One region of the Flavobacterium glucosi genome, then DNA from elsewhere that is predicted to be linked to it. Evidence: riboswitches for the same ligand, from Rfam matches in the RefSeq annotation. Region 1 holds a riboswitch; each other region holds the start of a gene.
The links. Region 1 has a riboswitch for S-adenosylmethionine ahead of ACNQGD_RS06240 (Na+/H+ antiporter NhaC family protein). Riboswitches for the same ligand answer to the same signal wherever they lie in the genome.
Positions count from the first base shown of each region.

Region 2: another riboswitch for S-adenosylmethionine. It lies ahead of ACNQGD_RS13690 (homocysteine S-methyltransferase family protein); the one in region 1 lies ahead of ACNQGD_RS06240 (Na+/H+ antiporter NhaC family protein).
Region 3: another riboswitch for S-adenosylmethionine. It lies ahead of ACNQGD_RS13625 (alpha/beta fold hydrolase); the one in region 1 lies ahead of ACNQGD_RS06240 (Na+/H+ antiporter NhaC family protein).

Region 1 is NZ_JBLVPK010000003.1:85,315-93,635, forward strand. Features, by position in the region: gene efp (elongation factor P) at 1-403, shown strand, start outside; gene ACNQGD_RS06220 (UDP-3-O-(3-hydroxymyristoyl)glucosamine N-acyltransferase) at 473-1,402, shown strand; gene ACNQGD_RS06225 (nuclear transport factor 2 family protein) at 1,404-1,766, shown strand; gene sucD (succinate--CoA ligase subunit alpha) at 1,861-2,733, shown strand; gene ACNQGD_RS06235 (hypothetical protein) at 2,951-3,373, shown strand; SAM-I-IV-variant riboswitch at 3,501-3,597, shown strand; gene ACNQGD_RS06240 (Na+/H+ antiporter NhaC family protein) at 3,662-4,984, shown strand; gene fabG (3-oxoacyl-[acyl-carrier-protein] reductase) at 5,058-5,804, shown strand; gene ACNQGD_RS06250 (hypothetical protein) at 5,886-7,913, shown strand; gene ACNQGD_RS06255 (LysR family transcriptional regulator) at 7,928-8,321, shown strand, end outside.
Region 2 is NZ_JBLVPK010000008.1:91,766-100,086, reverse strand. Features, by position in the region: gene gldA (gliding motility-associated ABC transporter ATP-binding subunit GldA) at 1-582, shown strand, start outside; gene metF (methylenetetrahydrofolate reductase [NAD(P)H]) at 667-1,623, opposite strand; gene metH (methionine synthase) at 1,705-4,383, opposite strand; gene ACNQGD_RS13695 (hypothetical protein) at 4,802-5,569, opposite strand; gene ACNQGD_RS13690 (homocysteine S-methyltransferase family protein) at 5,711-6,712, opposite strand; SAM riboswitch class I at 6,984-7,103, opposite strand; gene ACNQGD_RS13685 (NAD(P)/FAD-dependent oxidoreductase) at 7,196-8,248, opposite strand.
Region 3 is NZ_JBLVPK010000008.1:75,825-84,145, reverse strand. Features, by position in the region: gene ACNQGD_RS13645 (RrF2 family transcriptional regulator) at 37-447, opposite strand; gene ACNQGD_RS13640 (trans-sulfuration enzyme family protein) at 630-1,802, opposite strand; gene ACNQGD_RS13635 (OsmC family protein) at 1,869-2,294, opposite strand; gene thrA (bifunctional aspartate kinase/homoserine dehydrogenase I) at 2,329-4,743, opposite strand; gene ACNQGD_RS13625 (alpha/beta fold hydrolase) at 4,768-5,730, opposite strand; SAM riboswitch class I at 5,809-5,933, opposite strand; gene ACNQGD_RS13620 (hypothetical protein) at 6,166-6,375, opposite strand; gene metK (methionine adenosyltransferase) at 7,131-8,321, shown strand, end outside.

The DNA of each region.
Region 1 (8,321 bases):
GGCTGGTCATAAAATCGAAGAAGTTAGAGTAGAAAACCATAAATTTCAATTTTTATATCCTGAAGGTGATGATTTTCATTTTATGAATACAGAGACTTTCGAACAAATTACTTTAAATAAAAACATTTTAGATTCGCCAGATTTATTAAAAGAAGGAGAAAATGTAATGGTAAGTATTAATACAGAAACTGATTTACCTCTTTCTGTAGATATGCCAGCATCTGTAATACTTGAAGTGACTTATGCAGAACCAGGAATTAAAGGAAATACTGCTACAAATGCTACAAAATCAGCCACTGTTGAAACGGGTGCAACTGTAAACGTCCCTTTGTTTATTAATGAAGGAGATAAAATTAAAATTGATACTGCATCAGGTTCTTACATGGAACGGGTTAAAGAATAGTTTACAGTAATTAGTGTCCAGTAATCAGATATACTGGACACTGATTACTGAACACTGAATACTAAATAAATGAAATTCCAAAAAGTTTACTCTTTAGAAGAAATTGCGAGTATCATCGACTGTGAATATGTTGGTGATAAGAATTTTCCAGTGACTGGAATGAATGAAATTCATGTTGTTGAATCTGGCGATATTGTTTTTGTAGATCATCCTAAATATTATGACAAGGCATTAAATTCTGCTGCGACTGTTGTTTTGATTAATAAAAATGTAGCGTGTCCAGATGGAAAAGCATTGTTGATTTCTGAAGACCCTTTTAGAGATTTTAATAAATTAACGAACTATTTCAAGCCATTTCAATATTCGAATGTTTCAATAGCTACTTCAGCTTTTATAGGTGAAGGGACTGTAATACAGCCCAATACGTTTGTTGGAAATCATGTTGTTATTGGAAATAATTGTTTGATTCATTCTAATGTTTCGATTTATGATCATACTATAATTGGAAATAATGTAATTATTCATGCAGGAACTATTCTGGGTGCTGATGCATTTTATTATAAAAAACGTCCTGAAGGATATGATCAATTACTTTCCGGAGGAAGAGTGGTCATTAAAGATAATGTTGGAATTGGAGCACTTTGTACGATTGATAAAGGAGTTACTGGTGATACCACTATTGGAGAAGGTACGAAAATTGACAATCAAGTGCATGTAGGTCACGACACCGTTATTGGAAAAAAATGTTTAATTGCTTCACAAACCGGAATTGCAGGTTGTGTTATTATTGAAGACGAAGTTACTATTTGGGGACAAGTAGGAACCACTAGCGGGATAACAATAGGAGCAAAGGCAGTTATTCTTGGTCAAACCGGAGTTACAAAATCCGTTGAAGGAGGAAAATCTTATTTTGGTACTCCAATTGAAGAATCCAGAGAAAAATTGAAACAACTGGCTAATATCAAAAAGATACCAGAAATTCTTAATAAACTAAAGTAATATGTCTGCCAAAGAAATCGTTCAGAAATTTTACAAATCAGATGCGCTCATTGATAGTGAAGTCATAAAAGATTTTTTGCATCCTGAAGTTATCGTTGAATGGAATAGCAGTAAGGGATTTATCCAATTGGATTATGATTCTTTGCTAAGCCTCTCCAGTGATTTGAGTAAAGCCTACGTTCGTTCAAAGGTTAGAATAACTCATATTGTAAGTGAAAATGATACTATTTCGGTGCGGTACTCTCATTTTGTAAAAACGATTGAGAATCCTAGAGAAGAAATGTTATTAGCGCATTTTATGGTGATTTGGCAAATAAAAGACAATAAACTATTTCGGGGGTATCAAATGAGTCAATTATCATAATTTAGTGTCAAAAAACTGAATACTGAATACTGATTACTGATTACTATTTTATACTTTTGCATAACAATTTTAAAAACTACATAAAAAATATATCATGAGTGTTTTAGTTAATAAAGATTCCAAAATAATTGTTCAAGGTTTTACAGGAAGTGAAGGAACTTTCCATGCTTCTCAAATGATTGAGTACGGTACTAACGTTGTTGGTGGTGTAACTCCAGGAAAAGGGGGGACAACTCACTTAGAGAGACCCGTATTTAATACTGTGAAAGATGCTGTAGAACAAGCAGGGGCTGATACAACTATCATTTTTGTTCCACCGGCTTTTGCTGCAGATGCAATAATGGAAGCTGCAGATGCAGGTATAAAAGTAATTATTGCAATTACTGAAGGAATTCCTGTTGCTGACATGATTAAAGCAAATAGTTACGTTAAAGAAAGAAACGCTCGTCTAATAGGACCTAACTGCCCAGGAATAATCACTCCAGGTGAAGCTAAAGTTGGTATTATGCCAGGTTTTGTTTTCAAAAAAGGAACTGTTGGTATTGTTTCTAAATCAGGGACATTAACCTATGAAGCAGCTGACCAAGTGGTAAAACAAGGATTAGGAATCACCACTGCAATTGGTATTGGTGGAGACCCAATTATTGGAACTACAACAAAAGAAGCAGTTGAATTGTTGATGAACGATCCAGAAACAGAATGTATCGTAATGATAGGTGAAATAGGTGGGCAATTAGAAGCTGATGCGGCTCATTGGATCAAAGCGGATGGTAACCGTAAACCAGTTGTAGGATTCATTGCAGGAGTTACCGCTCCAGCAGGTCGTACAATGGGACATGCAGGTGCAATCGTTGGTGGATCTGACGATACAGCTGAAGCTAAAAAACAAATCATGAGAGAATGTGGTATTCACGTAGTGGATTCTCCAGCTGAAATTGGTAAAAAAGTAAAAGAAGTTTTAGGTTAATCTAAACTCTAATTAAATATTTTTAAAAGCCTCACAATTTGTGGGGCTTTTTTATTATAAATTGAATTAAAGAAATATCTTTGCACTTTATTAAATTGATCTGTTTTTTCAGATGTAATCCTAATAAAAACAAACATAAACGAATGGTTTCTAATGGACCTCACGATTTTGTGGGGTGTTTTTTTGTAAAAGCCAGTTTAAATAAAAATAAAATAATATGTACAAAGAGTTAAAAAAATTCAAAGTTACCAATCAGTTTTCATTTACTGCTGATGATAGTTTAGCAGAAGTTTGTAATGCGTCAGAAGGATCTGGAGTGTTTTTAGTGTATTCCGTAGGAGATGAAAAAGAGTTAATTATGGTTGGTTCTACTGGAACTGTTCAAAATAACGGAACTTTGAAAATTAAAAATGGTGGGTTGAAAGATAAAATTGTAGAAGGACACCAATTTGCAAAAACTGGAAGAAAATATTCTTGGCCAGCACAAATGAAAATCGAAGATATCAGCACGCTTGAAGTGGTTTGGTACGAAACATTTAATGATAAGACTAAAGTAATCCCAACATTTGTAGAAGGACAAGTTTTACAAAATTTCCTTGACGAAAATGGAAGATTACCAAAATGGAATGTAGCTTTTTAATTATTTAAAGTCTGTTTTTCAATATCTTAATTATAATTGTGCCACATTTTTATGTGGCGCTTTTTTTTGGATTATTAATATTTTGAATGGAATTCAAAATATTTCATAAATAATTAAGTACTTTTGCACCCGTTATCACGAATCCTTTAACAGGATAGCAACCTGCAACAACAAGCAAGGTGCTAAAACGATAAGCCAAATCCTTTGGAAAAAATGTTGTTTTAATCATTTTTATATTTTGGTTTATATTTTTTGTCGTGGTAATGGCTTTATTTTATACCATTATTTATGACAAAGAACATTCAACAAAAAGGAAATGCATTGGCATTACTTCCGTTATTCATTTTTATTTTAACTTTTTTAGGAGCTGGAATTTGGCTTAATGATTTTTATGCATTTCCTTCTCCAGTAGCCGTTTTATTAGGGATTATTGCTGCTTTTTTATTTTTCAAACAAGCTACAGAGGATAAAGTAAATACTTTGATTTCCGGTTGTGGCGAGAGTAAAATTATCACAATGTGTTTGATTTATTTGCTTGCAGGTGCTTTTGCCACTGTCACTAAAGCCATGGGAGGGGTCGATTCGGTGGTGAATTTAGGCATTAACAATATTGATGTGGCTTATTTTCCATTGGGAATTTTCCTGATTGCTTCTTTTCTTTCAACTGCTACAGGAACTTCGGTGGGTGCTATAGTGGCTTTAGGGCCAATAGCCGTGAGTCTTGCTGAAAAAAGTGGTTCTCCACTCGCATTAATTGCAGGTTCTTTATTGGGGGGCGCCATGTTAGGGGATAATCTATCGATGATTTCCGATACAACCATTGCTGCCACTCAATCTTTAGGATGCGAAATGAAAGATAAATTTAAAATAAACTTGTTCATCGCATTTCCTGCTTCGGTAATTACCATTTTTTTACTTTTCTATTTAGGATTAAATTCTGAAGTTATGGCAGTTGCTCTCCCAAAATCCAGCTATGAACTAATTACTATTTTGCCTTATTTGTTAGTGATTATTCTAGCTATAGTTGGAATTAATGTTTTCACAACTTTAATATTCGGAATTGTAGTAGCAGGAATTATCGGAATTATTGGGGCTGATTTTACCATTTTAGTATTTGCACAAAAAATATACGAAGGGTTTACGAGCATGACCGATATATTCTTGTTATCCATGCTTACGGGTGGTTTAGCTGCATTGGTCGAAAAAGCAGGCGGCATTGATTTTGTTATTTACAAAATTAAATCCAGAATAAAAAACAAGAAATCGGCTCAAATGGGTATTGGAACTTTAGTGAGTTTTACTAATATGGCTATCGCCAATAATACGGTTTCCATTGTTATTACAGGTGCCATTGCCAAAGAAATTAATGATGAATATAATTTAAGCTCCAAAAAAACCGCTACATTACTTGATGTTTTTGCTTGTATTGTACAAGGAATTTTGCCTTATGGCGCTCAAGTTTTGTTGATTTTAAGTTTTGCCAATGGAAAACTGAATTTCTTAGATTTACTCAGTAACGCTTGGTATCTCTTATTTTTGTTTTTAGTTACTTTAATTGCTATTTACAGTAATTTTTGGGATAAATGGATGCATAGATTTTTGAAAGTTTAAGCTTTAGACATAAAATTTTTGAATTGAATTGTTATATTTGTCTTATAAAAAAAATACAAACGAACGATAGAATATGAAATTATTAGAAGGAAAAGTTGCCATAATTACTGGTGCGAGTCGCGGAATTGGAAAAGGAATTGCTGAAGTTTTTGCAAAACATGGTGCAAATGTCGCATTTACATATAGCTCATCAGTAGAATCTGCTTTGGCATTGGAAAACGAATTAAATGCTCTTGGAATCAAAGCCAAAGGATATCAGTCGAATGCAGCCGATTTTAATGAAGCACAAACTTTTGTTGATGCGGTTTTAGCTGAATTTGGAACGGTTGATATTCTAATAAACAATGCCGGAATTACTAAAGACAACCTTTTGATGCGTATGTCCGAAGGAGATTTCGATCAAGTAATTGATGTTAACTTAAAATCGGTTTTTAATATGACTAAAGCCATTCAACGTACTTTCCTGAAACAACGTTCTGGATCTATAATCAATATGAGTTCTGTTGTAGGAGTGAAAGGAAATGCAGGGCAAACGAATTATGCAGCTTCTAAAGCAGGAGTTATCGGTTTTTCTAAATCCGTAGCATTGGAATTAGGATCTCGTAACATTCGTTGTAACGTAATTGCTCCAGGATTCATTGAAACAGAAATGACGGCTAAATTAAACGAAGATGTGGTAAAAGGATGGAGAGACGGAATCCCGTTGAAACGTGGCGGAACGACTGAAGATGTTGCCAATGCATGTCTTTTCTTTGCTTCAGATATGAGTGCGTATGTAACGGGACAAGTAATGAATGTTTGTGGAGGAATGCTTACCTAAAATAATTATAAATTATAATTGTTGAATTATAAATGGTCAATAATTCAAAATTTAAAATTTATCATTAAAAATAAAAAGAGAATGACAACAACTACCTTGCTATTATTACTTCTTTCATTACTAATAGCTGGCGGTTTGTCGTTTTTTCAATATATCTACAAAGCCAAAAACAAATCGAAAATCGGTTGGTTTTTGGCTTTTTTGCGTTTTTCATCCATTTTTGGAATATTATTGTTATTGATTAATCCAATACTGACTAAAAACACCTTAGAAACCGTAAAAACACCTTTGCCGATTGTTGTTGATAATTCGAGTTCTATTTCTTTTTTGAATGCCAATGAAAAAGCATTAGAATTGTATAAAAAAATACAATCAAACTCGGATTTACAAGAGAAATTCGATGTGCAATTGTATCAGTTTTCAGATGATTTTGAACCGGCTGAAACATTTGATTTTAAAGGAACTCAAACTAATATTGATGTTGTTGCCAAAAATCTAAAAAGCATTTATAAAAACGCAATCTATCCAACAGTTATAATTACGGATGGAAACCAAACGTCCGGGAATGATTACAGTTATAGTTTCGATGCTGCGAATAAAGTATATCCAGTAATTATAGGGGATACAACAACTTTTTTAGATTTTAAGATCAATCAGCTCAACGTTAATAAATATGCTTTTCACAAAAATAAATTTCCTGTAGAAGCTTTTTTACAATATTCAGGAACTAAAAGTATAACAGCTGATTTTGTCATTTCACAAGGAAATTTAGTATTCAGTAAACAATCGATTTCCTTTTCACCTTCCAGGAAATCAGCAACAATAAGCGTACTTCTACCAGCTGATAAAATAGGATTACAGGTTTTTAAAGCTACTATCGCATCAAAAGAAAAGGAAAAAAATACGTATAATAACACCAAGAATTTTGCGGTTGAAATTATAGATCAAAAAACAAATATTGCCATAGTTTCTGCTATAAATCATCCTGATTTAGGTGCGCTAAAAAGAGCTATCGAGTCTAATGTGCAACGTAAAGTAACAATTGTTAAACCAAATGAAATCAAAACATTGCAGGATTTTAATGTTTTAATTTTATACCAGCCAACAACTGAATTTAAAACTATTTTTGAAAATAATAAAGATGCTGGAATCAATACATTTATTATTACTGGAAACAACACCGATTTTAATTTTCTGAACCAGCAGCAGGATAATTTGGGCTTTAAAATGAGTGGACAAAAAGAAGATTATTTGTCGGTTTTTAATGGGCAGTTTAACTTGTTTGCAGCTGACAATATCGGGTTTGAAAATTTACCGCCTTTACAAAATGCTTTTGGAACTGTAACTACAAAAGGTTCGGTGTCTGTTTTGCTTTCATCCAAAATTAGAACAATAGATACCAATTCACCTTTGTTGGTTTTTATAGAAAATCAAGGTAAACGAGCCGCTTATCTTTTGGGAGAAAATAGTTGGAAATGGCGTTTGCAAACGCATGTCAATAATCAATCATTTGAAAAATATGATGTTTTCATCGACAAGATTATTCAGTTTTTGGCTTCTAATAATTCTAAAAAATCATTAGTTGTTGAGCATGAAAGTTTTTATAATTCTGGTGAAGCCATTAAAATAACAGCGCAATTTTTCAATAAAAATTATGAGTTTGATGAAAAGGCTCGTTTGACTATTGCGGTAACTAACACTAAAAACAAGCAAACAAAAAACTACGATTTATTAAAAGGAAATAATTCTTATAAAGTCAATCTTGACGGATTGAAAGCGGGTCCTTATACTTTTACGGTGAAAGAACTGAATTCTAAAACGACGTATTCCAGTAGTTTTGAAATTCTTGATTTTGATATCGAAAAACAATTTGTCAATCCCGATGTGGAAAAACTGACACAATTAGCTACCCAAACACAAGGAAAAGCATTTTTTCCGGATCAAGTTGATAGATTGATTAAAACGCTTTTGGAAAATGAGGAATATAAAGCGATAGAGAAGAACATTGTTACTAAAACTCCTTTGATTGATTGGATTTGGTTACTGGTTTTAATTTCAATTTTGCTGGCGACCGAATGGTTTGTTCGAAAATACAATGGATTATTGTAATACAATTAAACAACATGGATTTTAGACTGAAAGTATTTTATACCGTTGCCAACCGTTTGAGTTTTACAAAAGCTGCAACAGAATTGTTTATTACGCAACCTGCGATTTCTAAACATATTCAGGAATTAGAAGAGCAATATAAAATTAAATTATTTAATAGAAATGGTTCTAAAACAGCACTGACAACTGCCGGTGAAGTATTATTAAAACACACAAAAAACATTTTCGAAGTATACCGTGAGATCGATTTTGATATGAGCACACTCATTAATCAACGCTCTGGATTGTTGCGATTAGGAGCCAGTACAACGATTTCTCAGTATATAATTCCGCCACTTTTGGCCCGTTTCCATCAAAAATTACAAGATGTAAAAGTGAATTTACTGAATGGAAATACGGAACAAATAG
Region 2 (8,321 bases), on a different contig from region 1:
GCTAAATCAAGAATTGAAGAAGTAATTCAACTGACTGGTTTAAGTACTGAAAGTCATAAAAAAATAGGACAATTATCCAAAGGATATCGCCAACGTGTAGGTCTTGCCAATGCTTTATTACACAATCCTGATGTTTTAATTCTGGATGAACCAACCACTGGTTTAGATCCAAATCAATTGATGGAAATTCGTAATGTTATTAAAAATGTAGGGAAAGACAAAACTGTTTTCCTCTCCACACACATCATGCAGGAAGTCGAAGCGATTTGTGACCGTGTGATCATCATCAACAATGGTAAAATTGTTGCCGATAAAAAATTGGACAACTTAATTTCAGAGGGAAAAGAACAGGTGATTGAAGTAGAATTTGACTATAAAATCGAAGAACAAGCCATTGCTAAAATCGAAAATCTTGTTTCTTATAAAAATACGCACGACATGATTTGGGAATTAACTTTTAAAGCTGACAAAGACATGCGCCCAGCTGTTTTTGATTTTGCTACTGCAAATGGCTTAAAAACGCTGCAGCTTAATCAGAAGAATAAAAACTTGGAGGCTGTTTTTAGGGAGATTACCAAGTAAGAAGTCCGTTTTTAGTTTTTGTAGATAAAAAAGCTCGTTTAAATCAATTTTAAACGAGCTTTTTTTATAAAATACGATTAGAAATTAAAAAACCTTGCTCGCTATTTGTCTAATATTCTCTGATTTTCCCATAGAATAATAATGCAACACCGGAACTCCGGCAGCTTTCAATTCTAATGATTGTTGAATCGCCCATTCAATTCCTACTTGTCTGATGTCAGCATTGTTTTTACACTGATCTACCGCATGAATTAAATCTTCAGGCAAATCGATTCTAAAAATTTGTGGTAATACTTGTAAATGTCTTTGCACTGCAATAGGTTTGATACCTGGAATAATAGGAACCGTAATTCCCATTTCTCTGGCCTTGGCAACAAACTCAAAGTATTTTGCATTGTCGAAAAACATTTGGGTTACCACATAATCAGCACCTGCTTCTACCTTTTCTTTTAATCTTTTTAAATCTGAAATTAAGGAAGGAGACTCCAAATGTTTTTCTGGATACCCTGCAACTCCAATACAAAAATTAGCTTTATTATCAACATCCATTACGTCGTGCAAATATTTTCCACAATTCAATTGGTTGATTTGTTTGACCAAATCAACGGCAAAATCATTTCCTCCCTGTTTCGGAATAAAATATTGCTCGTCTTTCATCGCATCCCCTCGCAAGGCCATCACATTATCAATTCCCAAATAATGACAATCCACCAATAAATATTCTGTTTCTTCTTTGGTAAAACCACCACAAAGCACATGAGGAACTGTATCTACAGTGTATTTATGTTTTATGGAAGCACAAATTCCAAGTGTTCCGGGACGCATTCTAGTCAATTTTTTATCTAGTAAACCGTTGCCTTTATCAACATAAATATACTCCTCGCGAGAAGTAGTAACGTCTATAAATGGCGGTTTAAATTCCATCAATGGATCAATATTATCGTATAATTCCTGAATACTTTTGCCTTTTTGGGGCGGAATAATTTCAAAAGAGAATAAGGTATTTCCTTTGGCTGCTTCTATATGTTGTGTTACTTTCATCTTAAGTCTTAAAGTTTGAATGTCGAATGTCGAATGTCACGTCCTTTGGACTTTATGACTTTTGACTTTATGACTGTGTTTTTAATCTGCTATATTCGGGTTCAACCATTTCATTGCTACATCGGTTGGAATGCTTCTTCGTTTGGCGTAATCAATAACTTGGTCTTCTTTTATTTTTCCAAGTCCAAAATACTTACTTTCCGGATTTCCAAAATAATACCCAGAAACGGATGAAGCCGGCCACATCGCCATACTTTCGGTCAAGGTCACTCCAATTTCTTCTGCAACATTTAGTAATTTCCAAATCGTGGGTTTTTCTAAATGGTCTGGACAAGCGGGATATCCTGGAGCCGGACGAATTCCTTTGTAATCTTCAGCAATCATAGCCTCTGTGCTCAAAGCTTCATCTGATGAATACCCCCAAATTTCTTTTCGTACTTTTTCATGCAAATATTCCGCAAAAGCTTCCGCAAAACGGTCTGCCAATGCTTTCACCATTATCGAATTGTAATCGTCTAAATCTCTTTCGAATTCAGCCGCCCATTCGTCAACTCCAAAACCGGTAGTCACACAAAACGCACCCATATAATCGGTTTTACCGCTGTCTTTCGGAGCAATAAAATCAGATAAGGCAATGTTTGGAGCCCCTTTTGTTTTTTGTGATTGTTGACGTAACGTCAAGAATTTATCTAATACTTTTCCGCTTTCATCACGCAACTCGATATCATCATCGTTGATTTGATTCGCCGGAAAAATTCCGTAAATTCCTTTCGCAGTCAGTTTCTTTTCTTTTAAAATAACTTCCAACATTTCATTGGCATCAGCAAAAACGGAAGTAGCTTGCTCACCAACAACAGTATCTGTTAAAATTGCTGGGTATTTTCCGAACAATTCCCATGTTCTAAAAAACGGCGTCCAGTCAATATAAGGAACCAAAACATCCAAATCGACTTCGATAGTTTTTACGCCAATAAAATTGGGTTTTATTGGATTGTAATTCTCCCAATCCAATTTTAGTTTGTTGACACGAGCTTGCTCAATAGTCAAGAAGTTTTTGTCTCGCGAACGATTCAAAAACGTCTCTCTAAAAGCATCATAATCTGCCCTGATATCACTCGCATATATCTTTCTATCCTTGTTCAATAAATTTCCGGCAACCGTTACGGCTCTCGAAGCATCATTTACGTGAATAACCGTTTCTCTATATTGCGGTGCAATTTTCACGGCAGTATGCGCTCGTGAAGTGGTTGCTCCACCAATCATTACAGGGATTTTTATGTTTCGCTTGTCTAATTCCTTGGCGAGATATACCATTTCGTCCAATGATGGCGTAATTAATCCGCTTAATCCAATAATGTCAACATTGTGCTCAATTGCTGCTGCAATGATTTTCTCCGGCGCAACCATCACCCCTAAATCTATGATTTCATAATTGTTACAGGCTAAAACAACCGAAACAATATTTTTTCCAATATCATGTACATCTCCTTTTACAGTCGCCATTAAGATACGACCTGCAAAACTCGAAACTCCATCTTTTTCGGCTTCAATGAAAGGCAGCAAATAAGCTACTGCTTTTTTCATTACTCGTGCTGACTTTACCACTTGCGGCAAAAACATTTTACCCGACCCAAATAAATCCCCCACGACATTCATTCCCGTCATCAAGTTGATTTCGATAACTTCGATCGGTTTCACAGCTGCCAATCGGGCTTCTTCAACATCAATTTCTATAAATTCATCGACTCCTTTTACTAACGAATGTGTCAATCGTTCCTGAATGGTTCCCGAACGCCATTCCTGTACCGCTTTTTCAGTATTCTTTACATCGCCTTTTACATTTTCGGCAAAGTCCAACAACCTTTCGGTGGCATCATCACGTCTGTTTAGAATTACATCTTCAACACGTTCCAAAAGTTCCTTTGGAATCTCATCGTAAATAGAAAGCATTTCAGGATTCACGATTCCCATCGTCATTCCGTTTTGAATAGCGTGGTATAAGAAAACCGAGTGCATCGCTTCCCGAACCGTGTCATTTCCTCTAAACGAAAACGAAACATTACTTACCCCGCCACTAATGTGTGCATGCGGAAGATTTTCTCTAACCCATTTCGTACCTCTAAAGAAATCCAATGCGTTATCGCGGTGTTCTTCCATTCCTGTTGCTACTGGAAATATATTCAAATCGAAAATAATATCCTGCGGAGGAAAACCAACTTTGTTTACCAAAATATCATACGAACGTTGGCAAATTTCTACCCGGCGTTCGTAATTATCAGCTTGTCCCGTTTCATCAAATGCCATAATAATTGCCGCAGCACCATAGCGCTTAATCAATTTGGCGTGATGAATGAATTGCTCTTCGCCTTCCTTTAAAGAAATCGAGTTTACGACACTTTTTCCTTGCACCACTTTAAGTCCCGCCTCGATGATATCCCATTTCGAGCTATCAATCATGATTGGAACCCTAGAAATATCAGGTTCGGCAGCGATTAAATTCAGGAATTTTGTCATGGCATATTCACCATCCAGCATTCCTTCATCCATATTTATATCGATGATTTGCGCGCCACCTTCCACTTGCTCTTTAGCGATACTGAGTGCTTCTTCGTATTTTTCTTCTTTGATTAACCGAAGGAATTTTCTAGAACCGGTAACATTCGTTCGTTCACCAATGTTTACAAAAACGCTTTCCGGCGTAATAATTAAAGGCTCTAATCCCGATAATACAAGGTTTCTTCTCTTTTCTGCGTGTGCCATTTTTGTTTTATTTGATCCTACACCGTTTTTAAAAACAGTATAGGTTTAACTTTTTTGTTTATTGCTACCTTTTTAAAACGTGTAGTTCGTTTTGTTTATTATTATTTTGGGCGTGACCCAAGGGTCGGGCTATTCGTTACAAGTCCTCGACAAATGAAGTCCCGATAGCTATCGGGACTTCATTTGTCTGTGGGCTTTTCTCTGCTATCCCTCACGCAAAACCCTGCATGCTATTACTATTCTTTTTACCCACACCAACGGAATAAATTCCGTTGCTACAAAATGGGTCGTTCCTACGGAACTCGTACTTCGCGAGCGCAAGCGTCCCGCTCGTGCCCATTCTAAGTTATATTGTTCAAAATCTTTAACCCGCCTTTGTTTGTGGGCACGAGCTAAAAGCTCGCACTAGCGGGGGTTATTATTTTATTTGGTCTATAAAATTAAATTCTCTTTCGTCCATAAAATTAAGGTCTAAAAGTTTAAAATAATCAGTTCCAATTTGAGTTAATTTCATTATTCCTGGAACAACGTCTGATATATCAAGCAATGTAATTTCATCATTCCTACATATTAAGCCTTGTCTATCTAACAAAATAAAGTCTTGTAGCAGAAATTCAATATCTGTAGTTACGTTATCATAATCTTCACGAAGATCATTTATTCTTAAAGAATATTTGTTACTTATATTTTGCCCAACCATTGCTAAAATTGTTAACTGCCTATAGCTTAATTGTTGAACTACATTCAAAATTTGATTTGCATTGTCTGGATTTACAGAGCTGTCAAATGCGACATTTTTATAAATATTAGAAATGAATTTAATTTTCTTTTCTTCAAATTCATTCTTACATTTCATTAAAACACCTTCAAAAAGTTCTTCTGCTTTGCTTCGATTAATTTCGTCACTGTCAAAAAAACCATCTTGTCGTAATACTAATCCATTATCTAAATTTTCTTGTACTCCAACTATTGTTAAACCAGCAGAAGCTCCAACTCTTACTTGCTCTCTATTTGATAAAATTCTTTCAGCAAATTCACCAATACCTTTGGATACTGCCACTCCAGCAATATTACCACCAATTGCAAAAACTGGCCCACCAATTAAACCTATTGCACCGCCAATTACTGCACCTACTATCTCGGCGCCAGTCTGAATTAATTTTGTTGTTTTATTTTCGTTTTCCATTAAATATGCTTATCGTTTGGTGTTTGCTTCCCACTAACTCATAAATATATACAATTCATAATTGCAATCTCTACAATTTATTATTGCTTTGCTCTTAACAAATCCCTATTCGTGTTAAACGCGATAAATCGCGTCTCTAAGTTACATTGTCGCCGTTGAAACCCTAGGTTTATAATCCTTAGCAATATCAGCGATCAACCTGATATGTTCCGGGGTTGTGCCGCAACAACCACCTATGATATTTACTAAATTATCGTCTAAATATTCTTTGATGAAGGCTTGCATCTGCTCCGGGGTTTCATCGTACTCACCAAATGCGTTTGGCAATCCTGCATTAGGATGTGCCGACACGTTAAAAGAAGTGTTTTGTGATAAGGTTTGCAAATATGGTTTTAATAAATCAGCACCCAAGGCACAATTAAAACCTACGCTCAACAACGGAATGTGCGAAACAGAAACTAAAAAAGCTTCCACGGTTTGTCCCGAAAGTGTTCTTCCTGATGCATCGGTAATGGTACCGGAAACCATTATGGGAATATCGATATTGCGTTCATCTTTGACTTCTTCAATAGCGAAAAGTGCCGCTTTGGCATTTAAAGTATCGAAAATGGTTTCCACCAATAATAAATCACTTCCTCCGTCAATCAACGCTTCTACTTGTTGTTTGTACGCAATACGCAAATCATCAAAAGTTACCGCTCTATAACCGGGATCATTTACATCTGGTGACATGCTCGCCGTTCTGTTTGTTGGTCCTATTGAACCAGCAACAAAACGAGGTTTATCTGGATTTTTGGCTGTAAACTCATCGGCTACTTCACGGGCAATTCGTGCCGATTCGTAGTTGAGTTCATAAACATATTCTTCCAGATAATAATCGGCCATACCAATCGTGGTTCCTGAGAACGTATTGGTTTCAACGATATCAGCTCCCGCTTCAAAATAAGCCGCGTGAACTGCTTTGATGGCTTGTGGTTGTGTAAGTGACAATAAATCGTTGTTTCCTTTTAGGGAATGTGGAAAATCTTTGAAACGCTCTCCACGAAAATCTTCTTCGGAAAAATTGTAACGTTGCAACATGGTTCCCATAGCTCCATCGAGTATGAGTATGTTTTTTTTAATGGCTTCTTGAATGCTTGACATATCTATTTTTTTGCTCGCAAAGACGCAAAGGCGCAAAGCTTTTAATGGATTAAATAATTACAAAAGTTAACTATAGTAGCTCTTTAGCCCCGACTGCAGTGTAAATCCTTTTACTTTTTTTCTTTAAAAAAGTAAAAGATTGCAACGGAAAGCGGGAACGGTATTGGCAAAAAAAGCCAATTCTTCGCTCCTGATACTGAAATTAATTCAGTAGGCTAAATATCGATATGTTGTCAAGAAAAGGTTTGAGAAATACTAAGTGAGTATTTGTGTGTTATCTATCTTACATACTGAAACTGGTTCTGCATAAAGTAGAATGTAGCACCTTCTTTAAAGATAAAGGGTTGCTAAGGTTTCATTGGGTCTTTCCCTCCGCCTTTCGTGATAACTGTCAATAAATATAAGAACAGTGCAAAGTAAAGACAAAGCGCTAATACTTGCAAGTATTAGCGCTATATTTTTTAACTAGTTACTAGTAAGTTGTTAAACAATGGCTTTCACCACAGCTTTTGGAGCCTCTTTACGGGTTCCGTCAAATCCGTCCACGCCAGAAACTGTAGTATATTTTAATACATATTTCTTACCTGGATTAATGATTTGGTAGGCTGCCTGACACATTAATGTTGCTTCGTGAAAACCACAAAGAATCAATTTTAATTTCCCCGGATAGGTATTTACGTCACCAATGGCAAAAATTCCTGGAATGTTCGTTTGATAATCTAAGGCATTGTTTACTTTAATAGCATTTTTTTCAATGTCTAATCCCCAGTCTCCGATAGGGCCTAATTTTGGCGTTAATCCAAAAAGAGGAATGAAATAATCCGTTGGAATGGTTCTGTGGGCTCCATTTTCTTCAATATCAATTGATTCTAAATGTTCGGCTCCATTCAAACCAACTACTTCTGCCGGCGTGATCATTTTTATTTTTCCTGAATTTTTTAATTCCTGCACTTTTTCTACAGAATCTAAAGCACCTCTAAATTCATTTCTTCTGTGAATCAGAGTGACTTCGGAAGCAATATTAGACAAGAAAATACTCCAGTCTAAAGCGGAATCACCACCTCCAGCAATTACGACTCTTTTGTCTCTGAATTTTTCCGGATTTTTAATGAAATATTTTACTCCTTTATCTTCGTAAAATTCGATGTCTTCAATTAATGGTTTTCTTGGTTCAAAACTTCCTAGCCCACCAGCAATAGCAACAACCGAAGCATGGAATTTTTTTCCTTTATTCGAAGTCACAATAAAACTTCCGTCTTCTTGTTTTTCAATGGTTTCCGCACGTTCACCCAGCGTAAAACCAGGTTCAAATTGCTTGATTTGTTCCATTAAATTATCCACTAAATCACCCGCTAATACTTCCGGAAAACCTGGAATATCATAAATTGGTTTTTTTGGATACAATTCAGATAGTTGGCCACCTGCTTGAGGCAAGGCATCTAAAATATGACATTTTAATTTCAATAATCCTGCTTCAAAAACGGCAAATAAACCTGTTGGTCCGGCTCCTATTATAAGTATGTCTGTCTTAATCATTTTTTTTTCTTTATGTAATTATTTAATACAAAGTAACGATTGCTTTTTACTGCTTTAAATGATAAATATCATT
Region 3 (8,321 bases), on a different contig from region 1:
TTACTTAACTACAAAACTTATTCTATGATTTATTCTTTAAAGAGCGATATCCGCAAGTGTATTGTTTTCTAATATCATAAGCGTATTGTCCCGCACTTCGGTCATTAGTTTATGAACGGAGCAATTGGCTTCGTCAACGCAATCGTCACATTTTTCATAAAAATTATGGCTAACACAGGGCAGCAAAGCGATTGGCCCTTCCAGAATGCGATAGACATGAGCCATATTAATGTCTTTTGGCTCTTTTATCAGATAATATCCTCCACCTTTCCCTTTTTTGGCTCCCAAAAAACCAGAATAACGCAAGAGTAATAAAATACTTTCCAAAAACTTAATCGAAATGTTTTCACTTTTTGCAATATCCGCAATTGGAACCGGTATTTGATTCTCTTGACGAGCCAAAAATGACAAAGCCTTTATTCCGTATTTTGTTTTTTTTGAAAGCATAATTGATTTTTGATTGCTGATTTTTGATTGCTGATTTTTGATAGTCTAAATATCAGAACAATCATATCCTTTTTACAACAACAAAAATATACTTTTTGAATGAAGAATGGTGAATGTAGATTAACGATTGTTGTTGGATGAGAAATCTGCAATCTAAATCGTTAATCTACATTCAAAAATCTTTACGAAAGTGCCTGCTCTAAATCAGCAATAACATCTTTCACGGTTTCCAATCCTACTGAAACACGAACTAAACCATCTGTGATACTTACCGCCAAACGTTCTTCAACTGATAATTTACTGTGTGTTGTAGAAGCTGGATGCGTAACAATCGTTCTCGTATCACCCAAATTTGGTGACAAGGAACATAATTTTATTTTATCCAAAAATGCTCTTCCGGCTTCAAGACCACCTTTTATTTCAAAAGCTACAATGTTTCCACCCAACTTCATTTGCTTTTGAGCAATTTCATATTGTGGATGCGATTTCAAAAAAGGATACTTCACTTTATTAACCTGAGGATGGCTTTCCAGAAACTCAGCCACTTTCAAGGCATTTTCACAATGTCTGTCTAAACGAATCGCCAATGTTTCTAAGCTTTTTGATAATACCCAGGCGTTAAAAGGTGACAAGGAAGGCCCTGTAAGTCGAGAAAATAAATAGATTTTTTGAATCAATTCAGCATCACCAACTGTTATTCCTCCCAACACTCTACCTTGACCGTCCATTAACTTTGTAGCGGAATGTACCACTAAGTGCGCACCCCATTTTATAGGTTGTTGCAGATAAGGTGTTGCAAAACAGTTGTCAATTACCAAAATCAAATTATGTTTTTGGGCTATCGTTCCTAAAAGTTCTAAATCGATAATATCAACAGCCGGATTAGTAGGTGATTCAGCAAAAAGTATCTTTGTATTTGGTGTAATGAAACTTTCAATCGTTTCCGGCTTATTAATATCAAAATAGGAGGTTTCAATATTCCATTTTGGAAAATAATTGATAAATAAAGAATGTGTCGCTCCAAAAACACTACTGGAAGAAACAATGTGATCTCCGGATTTCAATAAAGCTGCCAAGGTTGAATACACTGCTGCCATTCCGGATGCAAAGGCAAAACCAGCTGCCGCACCTTCCATTTTACAAACTTTATCAATAAATTCGTTCGTGTTCGGATTGCTGTAACGGCTATAAATATTCCTGTCTTTCTCTTCAGCAAAAGAAGCACGCATGTCTTCGGCATCTTCAAAGACAAAACTAGAGGTTAAGTACAAAGGAACTGAGTGCTCTAAATATTGCGTTCTTTCTAATTGGGTACGGATGGCTTCGGTTTCAAAACCAAATTCTTGTTCGTTCATTCTTTTTTAGTTTAAAGTTTAAGGTTTAAAGTTGTTGGAACATAAAATCCAAACACTTTGCTTAAACTACAATGGTTTATTATTCAAAACTACTTTGTAATGTATGGTTGCGGTTGGCTCTAAAGTTTTAGAAACCGAACAGTATTTTTCGAAAGAAAGTTGTGCGGCTCTGGCTGCTTTTTCTTCATTAATAGGCCCTTCCAAAAAGAATACTACTGTAATATCCTTGAATGGTTTCGCTTCTCCTACTTGTACACGTTCCCCTTCAACCTCAGCTTTGAAAGAAGTGATTTCCTGACGCTGCTTTTTCAAAATCGAAATCATATCGATGGCACTGCAACCCGCAACACCCATCAATACTAATTCCATTGGACTTGCACCCATGTCATTCCCGCCAAATTCTGGACGACTATCAACGTTTACTATATGCCCACGCTCGTTTTTTAATTCAAAGTGGAAATTGTCGTTTATTCTGTTCAATGTTATTTTCATCTTGTACTTTTTTTATATCTGCAATCTTAAATCCTTATCCTTTATCCGACAATCTTAAAATATCCCCAAAAACACCTCTAGCCGTCACGGCTGATCCTGCGCCTGCACCTTGAATCACAATGGGTCTGTCGCCATACGATTCGGTGTAAATTTCGAAGAAAGAATCTGAACCTTTCAATCCTCCTAAAGCCGTATCTGAGGGCACAGAAACTAATTTCACTTCAAGATTTCCTTTGTCATTTTGCAAATCGCCTGACAATTCGCCTATGTATCGCAACACGTGATTTGGTTTTTGGTCGGCTTTTATTTTAGCATAAATTGGATCAAACTCCGTCAATTTATTCAAGAAATCAGAAACATCACCTTCACGTAAATGCTCCGGTATTAAATTTTGAATCTCAATTTCTTCAAACTCATTTTGCAAGTCTAATTCTCTGGCCAAAATCAATAATTTCCGACCTACGTCATTTCCACACAAATCTTCTCTAGGATCTGGCTCGGTATATCCATTATCAATTGCTTCTTTTAATATTTCGCTAAACGAAGCGTCTTTTGCAGAAAAATTATTGAACAAATAACTCAATGTTCCTGAGAAAACACCTTTAATTTTGGTGATATTTTCACCTGAAAGATGCAATAATTTAATCGTATCAATCAATGGTAATCCGGCTCCAACATTCGTTTCATAAAGATAACTCTTTTGATTATCCGCCAATACTTTTCGTAATTTTTTATAAAAACTATAACTAAGCGTATTGGCCACTTTATTGGATGAAATCAAATCGAAACTACTTTCTGCCAAAGGAATATAATTCTCCACAAATGTGGCACTTGCCGTGTTATCAATCGCAATCAAATTCTCCAAATGATGCTCATTTGCGTAAGCAATTACATCATCGATAGTATAAGAAAAACCATTATTCTGGATTTCATTTTTCCAATTTGGAGTAACTCCGTTTTTACTCAACAATACATTTTTTGAGTTTGCAATCGCAAAAACATTCAACTTGATGTCTTTTCTTTTCTCGATCATTGCGGCTGATTCCAATATTTGGTTAATCAAGGTTCCGCCCACTAATCCATGTCCGAAAATTGCGATATTAATTTTCTTTGATACTCCAAAAATCTCCCCGTGAATCACGTTTAAAGCTTTGTTCAGTTGCGATTTTTTGACAACCAAACTCACGTTTTTACCCGTAACGGTATTATTAAAAAGTATTGGGACAATTTTATTTTTTATCAAAGCCGTATATGGCTTGTGAAACGTACTCAAATCCTGGCCAATGATAGAAATCACCGAAACATCATCCGTCACTGTGATCTTATTCACATCTTTTGAATAAAAATCATTTTCGAATTCTTTTTCCAATTCAATCATAGCTTTTGTAGCCTTATCCGCAGCTACAACTAAACCAATTCCTCTTTCTGATGACCCTTGCGAAATGATGCTTACGCTAATATGATTGTCACCCATCACTCTAAAAATACGGGCATCAACGCCAGTTTTCCCTAACAATCCTCTCCCTTCCAGATTCACTAACGAAACATTTTCAAGTACCGAAAGTGTTTTGATCCCTTCTTTATTAGAATTGGAAGTAATTAATGTTCCTTTATTTTCGTGGTTGAATGTATTCAAAATACGAAGCGGAATGTTTTTTTCCAATAAAGGAATAATCGTTTTTGCATGAAGAATCGTCGCACCAAAATTGGCTATTTCATTCGCTTCATTAAACGATAAATGGTCAATTTTCTTTGCATCAACCACTAAATCAGGATTAGCGGTATAAATTCCGTCTACGTGCGTATAATTCTGTAATTCTTCTGCATTTAAATAATTCGCAATCAACGAAGCTGTATAATTACTGCCGTTTCTCCCTAAAGTAGTTGTGTCATTATTATTGTTAGAACCAATAAATCCTGTGATAATGTTCACAGTTGTTCCGTTATTCTGCTTGAAATAATTGATTATATTTTTCTTTGAAATTTGTTCCAAAGGTTGCGCATCGCCAAATTTAGAATCGGTTTTTATCAATTCTCGAGTATCGGCAAAACGGGCATTTATTCCCTTTTCAACTAAAATAGCCGTCAGTAATTTTGCAGAAAGTAATTCTCCTTTCGACAAAATCTGGTCTTTAATTTTATTGCTGTAATCGCCAATTAAGCTTACACCTTCGAATAATTTTTCCAAAACATTGAATTCCTCAGACAAATCCACTTCTTGGTAATCGTCTTGTTGGTATTTTTTGAAATCCTCAAAAAGCGGTTTGTAATCTCCGTTTTTAGAAGCAATACTTAAAATTTCTTCTAATTCATCTGTAGCATTTCCTCTAGCCGAAACCACAATTGCAATTTCTTCGCCTTGATTTACTTTATCGGCAATAATTGCAACAACCTTATTTATTCCGTCGCCATTTGATAAAGATTTACCTCCAAATTTTAATATTTTCATTTTATGTGTTGTGTTGTGTTGCCTCTAAAAAATAGCAGCAAGCAAATTGTCTAATTGTTTGTATTCTATCAAAAAAGCGTCGTGTCCGTGAATGGAAACAATTTCTTGATAGGTGACATTATTTTTATATTTTTTTAATTCCTTGTAAGTTGCTTTATTTTCATTTGCAGTAAAAAACAAGTCTGAATTGATTCCGATGATATGAATATCAGCTTCAATTTTTGACGTTATTTCTTCAAATGAATCGCTGTTTCTGGTAATGTCTATCGTTTTCAATAGTTGATTCATCATTTTATAAGACGAAATTTGAAAACGTTTTTGTAATTTTTTGCCATGATGCCCCAACCAGCTTTCCACATTAAAAATGGCTAATTCAGCATTGGTCGTTCTCTGGAATTTTGCCGCAAAAGATTCTGGAGTTCGGTAGCAAAGCATGGCATGAATTCGAGCGTCTTCAATAGGTTTTGATGAATTTTTCAGAATTTGTTCCTGCAAAAAACAATTGGCAATTAACCAATCCGTCGATTTCCAATCCGTTGCAATAGGAATTAAATGTTGCGTGATTTTTGATTTTAAAGCTACCATTTCCCAAGCAATTCCTCCACCAACGGAACCGCCAATAATAGCATAAAGCTGTTTGATTTTAAGAAAATGAATGCCTTCAATAAAAATTTTGGCAATATCTCTGGTATTAAAATCCGAATAATTTTCAATGATAACATCATCAAAACCATTTCCGGGAACATTAAAAGCCAGTATTGTATATGTATTAGTATCGATGGTTTTGTGTTCTCCAATTAAATCATTCCACCAACCGTTATCGCCCACAACTTGGGAATTTCCGGTTAAGGCATGATTGACCAAAACGATAGGAGCAGTATTTAAAGCCGGTCCAAAAACTTGAAAACTTAAGTTTAAGGTAGCATAAAAAGCCCCACTCTCGGTGGTGAAATTTTGTACGGTAATAGATGTTGGTTTATTTTCCAATTTCAAATCTTTTATGATTTTTGATTTGTGTCTGGAAATATTAGAAAGAAAGCTAGAAGTGAACTAGAAGAATTCTTTGTGTTATCTTTCCTTTAAATTCTGAAATAATTCAGAATAAAGGTAGAATGCAGCACCTTCTTCGATAAATCGAAGGGTTGCTAAGGCTTCATCGGGTCTAATCCCTCTGCCTTTCTTTATAACATTTCAATACGTTTTTGAACTTATAATTGCAAATTAAGCACTATTTTTTGTAACAACCAAATTTTTATGTGCAATCAATTTTTTTATTTGGTTTAAATAAAAACCTGAAAACAATAAACATACAAATGTTATTTTGACAAAGTATCCTAAACTAAATACAGTTCTTACCTTGTCAAAATAACAATTTTAAAGATCCCTTTAAAGATCTCATAACCGAAAATAAATTCGGGTTCCTTAAATAAAAAGTTCTTCATTTTCTTTTGAATACATTTGGAACAGTAATGAATTTGGTACTTTTTTTTGTGCCGAAGGATCATTTTTTGATATTTCAAATCTTGGATTGGTCAATTCATTTTTTGAATCGCTTTCCTTCTCTGTTTTGGTTCTGAAAGTAAAGCCTTTTAGCAACCGTAATGTCTTTGGGAAATGTTTTGATGTGCTCATGATAATTGAATTTACGATGTTAGTTTTGTTTTAAATTGTTTTGAATTCTGAAATGTTTTATGCTTGCAACTGATCTCAATGAAAAAACCCTTTTAGATGCGTATCCAAAAGGGTTTTTTAAGTTGTGTTATAACTTATACTTTTGGAATCAACAGACACGAACGCCCATAATGGCATTGGCGCAAATCATATTTTTGACTTTACAATTATTTGTATTCTGGATTTTTAGGTTATTCATTCTATAATTAATATTGTTTTGTTTTAAGCGAAATAGAGTTCAAAAAAAAAGCCTCCCATTTTCTTGGGAGGCTTTTGCTATATAAATTTTAATTTAAATTTAAGCAATAGACGACCCACAGGACTTTTCCTGAATGGCTTTATACATATTACACACATTAAATTTCATCTTTCCTTTTTTGTTATAACAAATATGCTAACTATTTTTGAATTTTCCAAATAAGTTTAAAAAAATACAAAGAAAAACAAACTCAAGATTTCGTTTTATATTTATATAAGTAGATGAAAAGATTTATAAGCAAAAAAAAGTTAAGATTAATTTGCAATTCAAAATGGTTTCATACATTTGCACTCGAATACAAGAGGAAAAATTTGAACTGATTGCAACCTCTTCATAATGAAATCAATTCATTATGGATACTGAAATTTTTTCAGTAGAAAAATGCTAAAGCAGAAACTCTTCTTTAGTCCTTTTCAGCAATTATTTTTTCTCGCTTAATTTTAAAATAATAATTATTATGGCCTATTTATTTACGTCAGAATCTGTAAGCGAAGGACATCCAGACAAAATTGCAGATCAAATTTCGGATGCATTAATTGATAATTTTTTGGCATTTGATGCTGACTCAAAAGTAGCTTGCGAAACTTTAGTAACTACTGGCCAGGTAATTTTGGCTGGTGAAGTAAAATCAAACACCTATTTAGACGTACAACAAATCGCTCGTGATGTAATCAAGAAAATTGGATACACTAAAAGCGAATACATGTTTGAAGCTAATTCTTGTGGAATTCTTTCGGCTATTCACGAACAATCTGCTGATATCAATCAAGGCGTTGACAGAAAAAATCCTGAAGAACAAGGCGCTGGTGACCAAGGAATGATGTTTGGTTACGCTACTAATGAAACGGACAATTACATGCCATTGGCACTTGATTTATCTCATAAATTATTGAAGGAGTTAGCTATTTTAAGACGTGAAAATAACGAAATTACGTATTTGCGTCCAGATGCAAAATCACAAGTAACTTTAGAATACAGCGATGACAACAAGCCAACTCGTATTGAAGCTATTGTAATCTCAACACAACACGATGATTTTGATGAAGAAGCAACAATGCTTGCAAAAATCAAAAAAGACATCATCGAAATATTGATTCCAAGGATCATTGCTAAAAATCCGGCACATGCTCATTTATTCAACGATGCAATCCATTACCATATCAACCCAACCGGGAAATTCGTAATTGGAGGACCACACGGAGATACTGGCTTAACAGGAAGAAAAATCATTGTGGATACTTACGGTGGAAAAGGCGCTCATGGTGGCGGTGCGTTCTCTGGAAAAGATCCAAGTAAAGTGGACAGAAGTGCGGCTTATGCAACCCGTCATATCGCTAAAAACTTAGTTGCAGCGGGAGTTGCTGACGAGATTTTAGTACAGGTTTCTTACGCAATTGGAGTAGCAAAACCAATGGGTATTTTTATCGATACGTACGGAACATCAAAAGTGAATTTGACTAATGGTGAAATTGCCAAGAAAGTAGAAGCTATTTTTGACATGCGACCTTACTTTATTGAACAACGTTTAAAATTAAGAAATCCTATTTACAGTGAAACTGCTGCTTACGGGCACATGGGACGTACGCCAGAAACGGTAACTAAAACTTTTTCTGCTCCAGGTGGAAATGAAAAAACAGTTACTGTTGAA